3 regions of the Hornefia porci genome follow, and region 1 is predicted to be linked to each of the others. Evidence: predicted binding sites of a transcription regulator. Region 1 holds the regulator's gene; each other region holds the start of a gene.
The links. The regulator HrcA, encoded in region 1, represses chaperone genes, less so after heat shock. The targets are predictions, from matches to a motif close to TTAGCACTCNNNNNNNNNGAGTGCTAA.

Region 1 (3,284 bases):
AGATGACGGTGGCTCATGAGGCGCTGCTGAAGGCAGGACTGACCTGGGAGAATATCGAGGCTGTCGGAATCACCAATCAGCGGGAGACCACGGTGGTGTGGGACAAAGTCTCGGGAGAGCCGGTCTGCCGGGCCATTGTATGGCAGTGCCGGCGCACGGCGGGATATTGTGATGAGCTTGCGGAGGACAAAGCGCTGGTGGAGCGGATCCGGTCCAGGACAGGACTCCTGCTGGACGCTTACTTCAGTGCGACCAAGCTCCGCTGGATTCTGGAAAACGTGCCGGGAGCCCGTGAACGGGCAGAGGCGGGGGAGCTTCTGTTTGGAACCGTCGAGACCTGGCTGATCTGGAAGATGACCGGCGGAAAGGTTCACGTGACGGATTATTCCAATGCATCGAGAACGATGCTGTTTAATATTCACGATCTCTGCTGGGATGAAGAGATCCTGAAAATCCTGGATATCCCGAAATGCATGCTTCCGGAACCCGTGCCTTCCAGCTGCGTTTACGGAGAGACGATGCCGGAGCTGTTCGGCGGGCCTGTTCCCATCGCAGGCGCCGCGGGTGATCAGCAGGCGGCGCTGTTCGGCCAGACCTGCTTCAGTCCGGGAGAGGCGAAGAGTACCTACGGCACCGGAAATTTTCTGCTGATGAATACGGGGAACACGCCGGTGAAATCAGGAAACGGGCTGCTGACGACCATTGCGTGGGGGCTGGACGCAGGAGGCCCTGTGGAGTACGCCTTGGAGGGATCGGTCTTTGTATGCGGAGCGGCAATTCAGTGGCTTCGGGATGAACTGGATATTCTGGATGATGCGGCGGAGTCTGAGCGTATGGCCATGTCTGTGCCGGATTCGGCCGGAATTTACGTGGTACCGGCCTTTGTAGGCCTCGGAGCGCCATACTGGGATCCCTACGCCAGAGGATCGATTTTCGGAATCACCCGGGGCGCGGGCAGGAACCATCTGGTGCGGGCGACTCTGGAATCCATGGCGTTCCAGTGCTATGATCTGCTGGGAGCGATGTCCCGTGATATGGGAGAAAGACTTCCGGCACTGAAGGTCGACGGAGGAGCCTGCGCGAACAATTATCTGATGCAGTTTCAGGCGGATATCCTGGGCTGCGAGGTGCTCCGTCCCGCATGCATTGAGACCACGTCTCTGGGAGCGGCTTATCTGGCGGGACTGGCGACAGGGTACTGGCAGGATCAGAAGGATATCCGGAACAACTGGCAGGTCGATCGGGTCTTTGCACCGCAGATGAGCGCGTCTGAGCGGGAGGAAAAGCTGGCGGGCTGGCAGGAGGCGGTGAAACGCTCCCAGGGCTGGATACGTCCCTAGCGGCGGTGCGCGGCGTGAGGAGTCTGTGAACATCAGGTGAAACTCCCTTCCTGCTGTGATTTTACAAAAAAATATTTGAGAAATATGGTTGACATCGACGTTTCGTGGTAGTACATTATATGTAGTGTTTAGCACTCGTACAAGTCGAGTGCTAACAAGGAGAGATGAATATGGAATTAACAGAAAGAAAACTTAAAATTTTGCAGGCCATCATCAATGACTATGTTCAGACGGCCGAGCCTGTTGGTTCGAGGACTCTTTCCAGGAAGTTAGACATGTCAGTGAGTCCGGCTACGATCCGCAACGAGATGAGCGATCTGGAGGAGATGGGATACCTGACGCATCCCCATACCTCTGCAGGGCGCGTTCCGTCGGACAAGGCCTATCGCCTGTATGTCAACAATATGATGGGAGATTTTCAGATTTCACCGCAGACGCGGCAGTTCATCAACGAGACGCTGAAGGCGGATATCGATGAGTTCGACAGGACCATTCAGCGGGCCGCGGAGCTTCTGTCAGAGATTACAAATCTCGCGTCCTTTGCGGTTTCACCGAAGAAGGACGAGGATAAGCTCAAGTTCGTCAATCTGCTTCCGGTGGATGAACGGACGGTGATCTTGATGATCGTGGCTGAGAGCGGGAAAATCTCCAATACCGCGCTGAAGCTCAGGGTTCCGTATACCAATGAAGCCCTGGACATTCTGGCGAGGAATATCACCTGCAACTATCGAGGCAGGACGATCACGGAAGTGCTGACCGGAAACATCATCGATGACTTCCGGACGGACATCGAGGCGCTGAGCCAGCTGGCGGGGAACATCATGCCGAACTTCATGCGCACGCTGTCGGATATGCTGAACGTCCGTCTGTATCTGGACGGGCTCTCCAATATCTTCGATATTCCGGAGTACAGCGATCTGACCAGAGCGAAGAACTTTGTCTCCCTGTTTGACAGGAAAGACGAATTCGCGAAGAAGCTTCTCGACCGGGACGATGGAATGATTGTGACCATCGGAACAGAAAACGGCGATGATGATCTGAACGACTGCTCGCTGATTACGGCAACCTATCATGTGAACGGTGAAATGGTCGGAAAGATCGGAGTGATCGGACCGACCCGGATGAAGTACGGAGAGGTCACTTCCATTGTGAAGTACCTGACAGAGAACCTGAACAATACATTTCGATTAGAAGGCGGTGAGGGAGAAGAAGATGGCGAATGAAGACAGAAAAAATTACGAAGAAGAGCTGAAGAAGGAGGAGCAGAAGGCGGCTGAACCGGAAAAGGAGGAAACGCCCGCAGAGGATCCCCAGAACGAGGATGTTAACGCGGGAGCCGAACCGGAGCCGGAGGAGGAAACGGAAAAACAGCCGGAGAACGAACCGCAGCCGGAGGAGGACGAAGCACTGAACGCGAGATATATGCGTCTGATGGCGGATTTCCAGAACTACAAAAAGAGAACGGAAAAGGAAAAAAGCGATATCTACGCATATGCGAACGAAAAAATCGTCACCCAACTTCTGGAGGTTCTGGACAGCTTCGAGCGGGCGCTTTCCCACGAGTGTGCGGACGAGAGCTACGCGGAAGGAATGGAGATGATCTTCAGACAGCTGTCCGGCGTGCTGGAAAAAGCCGGGCTGGAAGAGATCAAGGCGCTGGGGGAGGATTTCGATCCGAATTTCCACAACGCCGTCATGACCGAGGACAATGCGGATTATGAAAGCGGCAAGGTCACCGGAGTCATGCAGAAGGGATACAGACTGAACAGTAAAGTAATCAGGCCATCCATGGTGAAGGTCAATAATTAGGAGGTAATATTATGGCTAAAGTAATTGGTATAGATCTTGGAACCACAAACAGCTGCGTCGCGGTGCTGGAAGGCGGCGATCCGACTGTTATCACAAACGCAGAGGGGAACAGAACGACCCCGTCCGTGGTCGGCT
Region 2 (3,284 bases), 700 kb from region 1:
GTCGACCTGACTTCCTCCGACTTCAAAATCGTCAAGGAGGTTTACGGCGACAATCTTGACAAGAGCAAACTGAAGAAGGCTCTGCTGTCTGCCATCGCCCGCAACAAAATGAGGTTCTCGTATACGGCGGCGGATTACTATGAGAAGCCGACGGTTCTTTCCGACAGTGAAACGCTGAAGGAGAGGCAGGCTTATGCGGAGAAATATCTGACGAAGAAGATCACCATCACCGGCGCGGGAAAGAAATATACGATTAAGCCGGCGCAGCTGGACAAAATGATTTCCGTCAGCAAAAGCGGAGAGATTACGGTGGATGAAAAGTCCGTAAAAACCTTTGTTAAATCTGTCGCGGACCGCTTCACCACCGTCGGCATGACGCGCCACCTTAAACTGAAGGGCGGGAAGGTCACCATCTCCGGCGGAAATTACGGAAATACGCTGAATATCACTAAAGAGACAACACGTCTGTCCAGGGTTCTGGCAGAAGGGAAGGACGCGACGACAGAGGCGGTGTTCTCCATGACGGGCTACGGCTCATCCTCTTCCGTAACGGACGATATCGGCGACTTTTATGTCGAGGTCAGCATCAGCAAACAGCACGTCTGGTGCGTCAAGGACGGAAAGACCGTGGTATCGGCAGACGTTGTGACCGGAAACGTCAAGGAGGGGAACGGAACGCCGGAGGGCGTGTTCTCCCTGATGTACAAGCAGTCCCCGTCTACGCTGGAGGGAAGAAACAACGACGGCTCCTCCTACAAAACGCCGGTCAAATACTGGATGCCGTTTTATGCGGGCTGCGGATTTCATGACGCGAAATGGAGAGATTCCTTCGGAGGCTCGATTTATCTGCGGAACGGGAGCCACGGCTGCGTGAACATGCCGCCGGCCAAGGCCGCCAGACTCTACAGCTATGTGGAGGCGGGAATGCCTGTAATTGTCCATCCATAGAACATCTGCAGAACATTCACAGAGGTTTATACGGAGACCGGTCCGCGTCAGCGGCGCGCCGGTTTCCTTTTTTCCTGCAGAGAACTGTGTCAGGCGTTTTCTTACAAAGGCAGGTTCCGTTTTCTTACAAAGAACTATTGACATTTTCATCAAACGTGGTACAGTATATTATGGATTTAGCACTCGGATATAAAGAGTGCTAACAAATACAATGGAGGCGAGATTATGGCAAAAAAACAATTTAAGGCAGAATCGAAAAAACTGCTGGATCTGATGATTAATTCGATCTATACGCATAAAGAAATCTTCATGAGGGAGCTGATCAGCAACGCCAGCGATGCGCTGGACAAGTTGTATTATCAGAGCCTTCAGTCAGGCGATACCGGAATAAAACGGTCTGACTTTGTAATCGATATCGCGGCGGACAAGGACGCGCGGACTCTTACGATCTCGGATAACGGCATCGGCATGAGCGAGGAGGAGCTGGAATCCAACCTGGGAACCATCGCCCGCAGCGGCTCGATGGCGTTTAAGGAGGAGCACGCCGGCGATGCGGCGGAGGGAGACAGCGCGGAAGCGCAGGCCCGCCGCGCCACTGATATTATCGGACAGTTCGGCGTAGGCTTTTACTCCGCGTTTATGGTGGCCGATCGTGTGACGGTCACATCCAGACTGTACGGAAGCGATCAGGCGTTCTGCTGGGAATCGGCAGGCGCCGACGGTTACACTGTCACGCCCGCGGAGAAGACAGGAAACGGCACGGATATAGTTCTGCACCTGAAGGAGGATACAGAAGGAGAGAACTACTCCCGATTCATGGAGGAGTATACGATCCGGGAGCTGATCCGGAAATATTCGGATTACATCCGGTATCCGATTAAAATGATGGTGGAAAAGCAGCGGCCGAAGGAAGACGCTGAGCCGGAGGAGGGCAAGGCTCCCGAGATGGAATCGTATCAGGAGCTGGAGACGCTGAACACCATGGAGCCTATCTGGAAACGCCAGAAGAGCAAGGTGAAGACCGAGGACTATAACGAATATTACAAAAGCAAGTTCTTCGATTATGTCGATCCCCGCAGGGTGATCCGGACCACGGTGGAGGGCGTCAGCAGCTATACCGCGCTGCTGTTCATTCCGGGGCATGTTCCCTATGACTATTATACAAAGGATTACGAGAAGGGACTTCAGCTCTATTCCAGCGGCGTCCTGATTATGGAGAAGTGCAAGGATCTGCTGCCGGATTACTTCAACTTCGTGAAAGGACTCGTGGACTCACAGGATCTGTCGCTGAACATCTCCCGCGAGACGCTGCAGCAGGACCGTCAGCTCAGGAATATCGCAAAGAATCTGGAGAAGAAAATCAAGCGCGAGCTGGCTTCCTGGATGAAGAACGACCGGGAGGAATACGAGAAATTCTTTGAGGATTTCGGTCGTCAGATGAAGTACGGATTGTACGAGGGCTTCGGAATGAATAAGGATACTCTGGCGGATCTTCTTTTGTTCTATTCCTCGACGGAGAAGAAGATGACATCCCTGGACGAATACATCTCCCGGATGAAAGAGGACCAGAAGTATATTTATTATGCGCCGGGCGAAACCGTGGAGAAGATCGACATACTCCCGCAGACGGAGGCAGCGAAGGCGAAGGGCTATGAGATACTCTATTTCACAGACGAAATCGACGAATTCGCCATCAAGATGATTCGGGATTACAAGGAAAAGGAATTCCGTTCCATCTCTGATGAGGACATGAGCGAGGAGCTTTCTGAGGAGGAAAAGAACGCGGTTAAAAAAGCAGAGGAGGACAACAAAGACCTTCTGGACTTCATGAAGGAAACGCTGAAGGATCAGGTTGCGGACATCACGTTCTCCTCCCGGCTTGACAGCGCGCCCGTCTGCCTGATCAGCAAGGGCGGAATCTCGCTGGAAATGGAGAAAACGCTGAACCGTATGCCGACAGAGGAGACGGTGAAGGCCGAGAAGGTTCTGGAGCTTAATCCGGAGCATGATGTAGTAAAGAAGCTGCAGGACGTCTACCGGGAAGACGGTGAGAACAAAGACAGCGCTGCGGCCATGACACGGCTCCTGTACGACCAGGCGGCACTGATCTCCGGCCTTACCGTCAGCGATCCGCTGCAGATGAGCAACGATATCAACCTGATTATGACACGCTGATTACAGACTTTTTAATCACGGATTGAAAATTTCCTCACATGATGGTAGAATAGAACCATTATGTGAGGTTTTTTTATGACATTGCGAAAACTGATTCTTTTAAATATCATACTTGCGCTCATCTGCGGCGCGCTGTTCGTCTGGTATCGCATGATACCGGT
Region 3 (3,284 bases), 1.0 Mb from region 1:
AAACCGGTTTGACGAATTGCGGCAGATAAGGGTTTTTATGACAGTAGGAGGTAATGAAATGGCGTTCCTGGACACATTGAGAGATGCGGCGCAGCAGATGGGCGACAGAGCGAGCGACGCGCTGGAGACATCGAAGCTGAAGGGCAAGATTAATAGTGAGAAGAAGGAGATCAACATCGAGATGCAGAAGATCGGCAAGATTTTCTTTGACAAAATCAAGTCGGGAGAAATCGAGAGCGATGAGGATCTGAAGAACATTATCGAGAAAATCGACGCTCATAACCAGACGATCGACGAGCTGAAGGAGTCGCTGGCCGCGCTGACCAGCGAGGACTGAGCCACGGAACCGGCGAATGCCGGGCCGTGAAACCGGCGAATGCCGAGCCGTGAAACCGGCGAATGCCGAGCCGTGAAACCGGCGAATGCCGAGCCGCGGACTGCGGACATGAGCCGCCGCCGGAGGCTGACTCAATATGATACTGATACAGAGGAGAGAAGTCTGTCATGACGGCAGACTTCTTTTATCGAAAGGGAGATTTATTTGAACAGAAGAGATATGATGCCGCTGTTTATCGTTATTGCGGCGATGATCGTGCTGAATATCCTGAATGGAGATTTCAGCGATTTCGGTTCCTGGGTATACCGTCAGCTGCTGATGCTGCCGGGAATCGTGATCGGGCTGACGGTCCACGAGTTCGCTCACGGACTCGTGTCGGACCGCTGCGGCGATCCCACGCCGAGAGCGCAGGGCAGGCTGACGCTGAATCCCGCGGCCCACATCGACCTGATCGGATTTCTGTGCCTGTTCTTCGCCGGCTTCGGCTGGGGCCAGCCTGTGCAGATCGATCCGCGTTATTATAAGCATAAGAGGCTGGACGAGTTTCTTGTTTCCATCGCGGGAGTAACAATGAATTTCATTGTCGCCGTTGCACTGGCCTTTGTTCTGCACCTTATCATGCATTCCGGCAGCGCGTTTTTCTCTACAGCCACCGGGGATGTGATTCTGAATATGGTGCAGTATGGAATTTTCATCAATCTGGTACTGATGATTTTCAACCTGATTCCGGTGCCGCCGCTGGACGGCTGGGGAATCCTGACGCAGATCTTCGATCTGGAGAAATACAGGTGGTACCCCATCGTCTATCAGAACGGATTCTACATCCTGCTGGCGCTGATACTGTTTAATGTCACCAGTCTGATTCTGGATCCGGCAATCAACGGAATCTGGTCGTGGATGCTGAATACGATCGTAATATAGTGTCTGCTCATTAAGCCCCGTCAGGCTTAATGGGCGCTGACAGCAGTCTTTCAGCAGCGCCGCGGCGCACAATCCGATGGAAAGGTGCGCCGGATACGAAAAAATTATTAGCACTCTATCAAAAAGAGTGCTAATTTTATCTTTACTTTTTGAAAAACAGGGTATAGAATAAACATCAGAGATTAATACAGCCAGTCATGAGGGGGTGAATTTACCAATGAACATTGAAAGATATACACAGAATGCGCAGAACGCGGTTGTGGAATGCCAGAATATCGGCGTTTCGGAGGGTCATCAGGTCCTGGACGGGGAGCATCTGCACCTTGCCCTGCTGATGCAGAAGGAAGGGCTGATACCCAAGCTTGTGAAGTATATGGGCGCGGATCCCACGGCGATGATCGCCGATCTGGAGGCAGAGATGGAGAAGATCCCGAAGGTTTCCGGGAACGCGGACAACGTTTATGCGTCCAGACGGCTGAACAAGCTGTTTATCGATGCAGAGAAGCTGGCAGATCAGATGAAGGATGAATATGTCAGTGTGGAGCATCTCTATCTTGCGCTGCTTGCCGAGAAGGGAACGCCGTCGGCGCGTCTGTTCAGCAAGTATTCGATTACAAAGGAGAAGTTCCTGGATGCTTTGTCAAAGGTGAGAGGAAATCAGCGGGTCACCAGCCAGAATCCGGAGGAGAATTATGAGGCTCTGGAGAAATACGGCCGCGATCTGGTGGAAATGGCCCGGCAGGGCAAGCTGGATCCGGTAATCGGCAGGGATGCGGAGATCCGCCACACCATTCAGATCCTTTCCCGCCGTACAAAGAATAATCCGGTGCTCATCGGCGAGCCAGGCGTCGGCAAGACCGCCGTTGTCGAGGGACTTGCCCAGAGAATTCTGAAGGGCGATGTTCCGGAAGGACTGAAGGATAAAACTATTTTTGCGCTGGATATGGGCGCGCTGATTGCGGGCGCCAAATTCCGGGGCGAGTTTGAGGAACGGCTGAAGGCCGTGCTGAATGAGGTGGAGAAGTCGGAAGGGCGGATTCTTCTGTTCATCGACGAGATCCATAATATCGTCGGAGCCGGACGGACGGAGGGCTCCATGGACGCAGGCAACCTGCTTAAGCCGAAACTGGCAAGAGGAGAGCTGCACTGTATCGGCGCGACTACGCTGGACGAATATCGCAAATACATCGAAAAGGATGCGGCGCTGGAGCGCCGGTTCCAGAAGGTGCTAGTGGATCAGCCGAGCGTAGAGGATACGATTTCCATTCTGCGTGGACTGAAGGAACGGTTTGAAATCCATCACGGAGTCCGTATTACGGATAATGCGCTGATTGCCTGCGCCAGACTGTCGGACAGGTATATTACCGACCGGTTCCTGCCGGACAAAGCCATTGACCTGATGGACGAGGCGGCGGCGCGGATCCGTACTGAAATCGACAGCATGCCGGCAGAGCTGGACGAGATCAGCCGCAAGATTATGCAGCTGGAGATTGAACGGCAGGCGCTGAGCAAGGAGGACGACAAGGCTTCCAGGGCAAGGCTTGCCGCGCTGGAGAAGGAGCTTGCGCAGCTGAACGATGAAAACTCTGCGATGCGGGCACAGTGGGAAGGCGAGAAGAAAGCTATTTCCGCTGTGAAGGAAACCAAGAAGGAGATTGAAAACGTCCGTCAGCAGATGGAAGAGGCGGAACGGAATTACGATCTGGAGCGGCTGGCGAAGCTGAAGTACGGAGATCTTCCCGCACTGGAGAAGAAGCTCGAGGCGGAGAAGGCCAAGTCCGACGCGGCGGAGGAAAACCGCCTGCTGAAGGAGGAGGTCGGCGAAGAAGAAATCGCAGAGGTGGTTTCGTCCTGGACCGGTATTCCGGTTGCGAAGCTGGTGGAGACTGAGCGGGACAAGCTGCTGCGTCTGCCTGAGATTCTGCACAAAAGAGTCGTGGGCCAGGATGAGGGTGTTCAGTCTGTGGCGGAGGCCATCCTGCGCGCCAGAGCAGGGCTGAAGAATGAAAACCGGCCTATTGGTTCC

Region 2: the regulator HrcA is predicted to act here: its motif matches at 1,125-1,151, upstream of htpG (molecular chaperone HtpG).
Region 3: the regulator HrcA is predicted to act here: its motif matches at 1,366-1,392, upstream of clpB (ATP-dependent chaperone ClpB).

Annotation. Positions count from the first base shown of each region.
Region 1 covers NZ_MJIE01000001.1:1,087,268-1,090,551, reverse strand. The annotation lists gene glpK (glycerol kinase GlpK) at 1-1,340, shown strand, start outside; gene hrcA (heat-inducible transcriptional repressor HrcA) at 1,511-2,563, shown strand; gene grpE (nucleotide exchange factor GrpE) at 2,553-3,149, shown strand; gene dnaK (molecular chaperone DnaK) at 3,161-3,284, shown strand, end outside.
Region 2 covers NZ_MJIE01000001.1:388,565-391,848, reverse strand. The annotation lists gene BHK98_RS01700 (L,D-transpeptidase family protein) at 1-948, shown strand, start outside; gene htpG (molecular chaperone HtpG) at 1,174-3,123, shown strand; gene BHK98_RS13295 (3D domain-containing protein) at 3,199-3,284, shown strand, end outside.
Region 3 covers NZ_MJIE01000001.1:44,536-47,819, forward strand. The annotation lists gene BHK98_RS00170 (type 1 glutamine amidotransferase) at 1-29, shown strand, start outside; gene BHK98_RS00175 (hypothetical protein) at 38-337, shown strand; gene BHK98_RS00180 (site-2 protease family protein) at 542-1,258, shown strand; gene clpB (ATP-dependent chaperone ClpB) at 1,476-3,284, shown strand, end outside.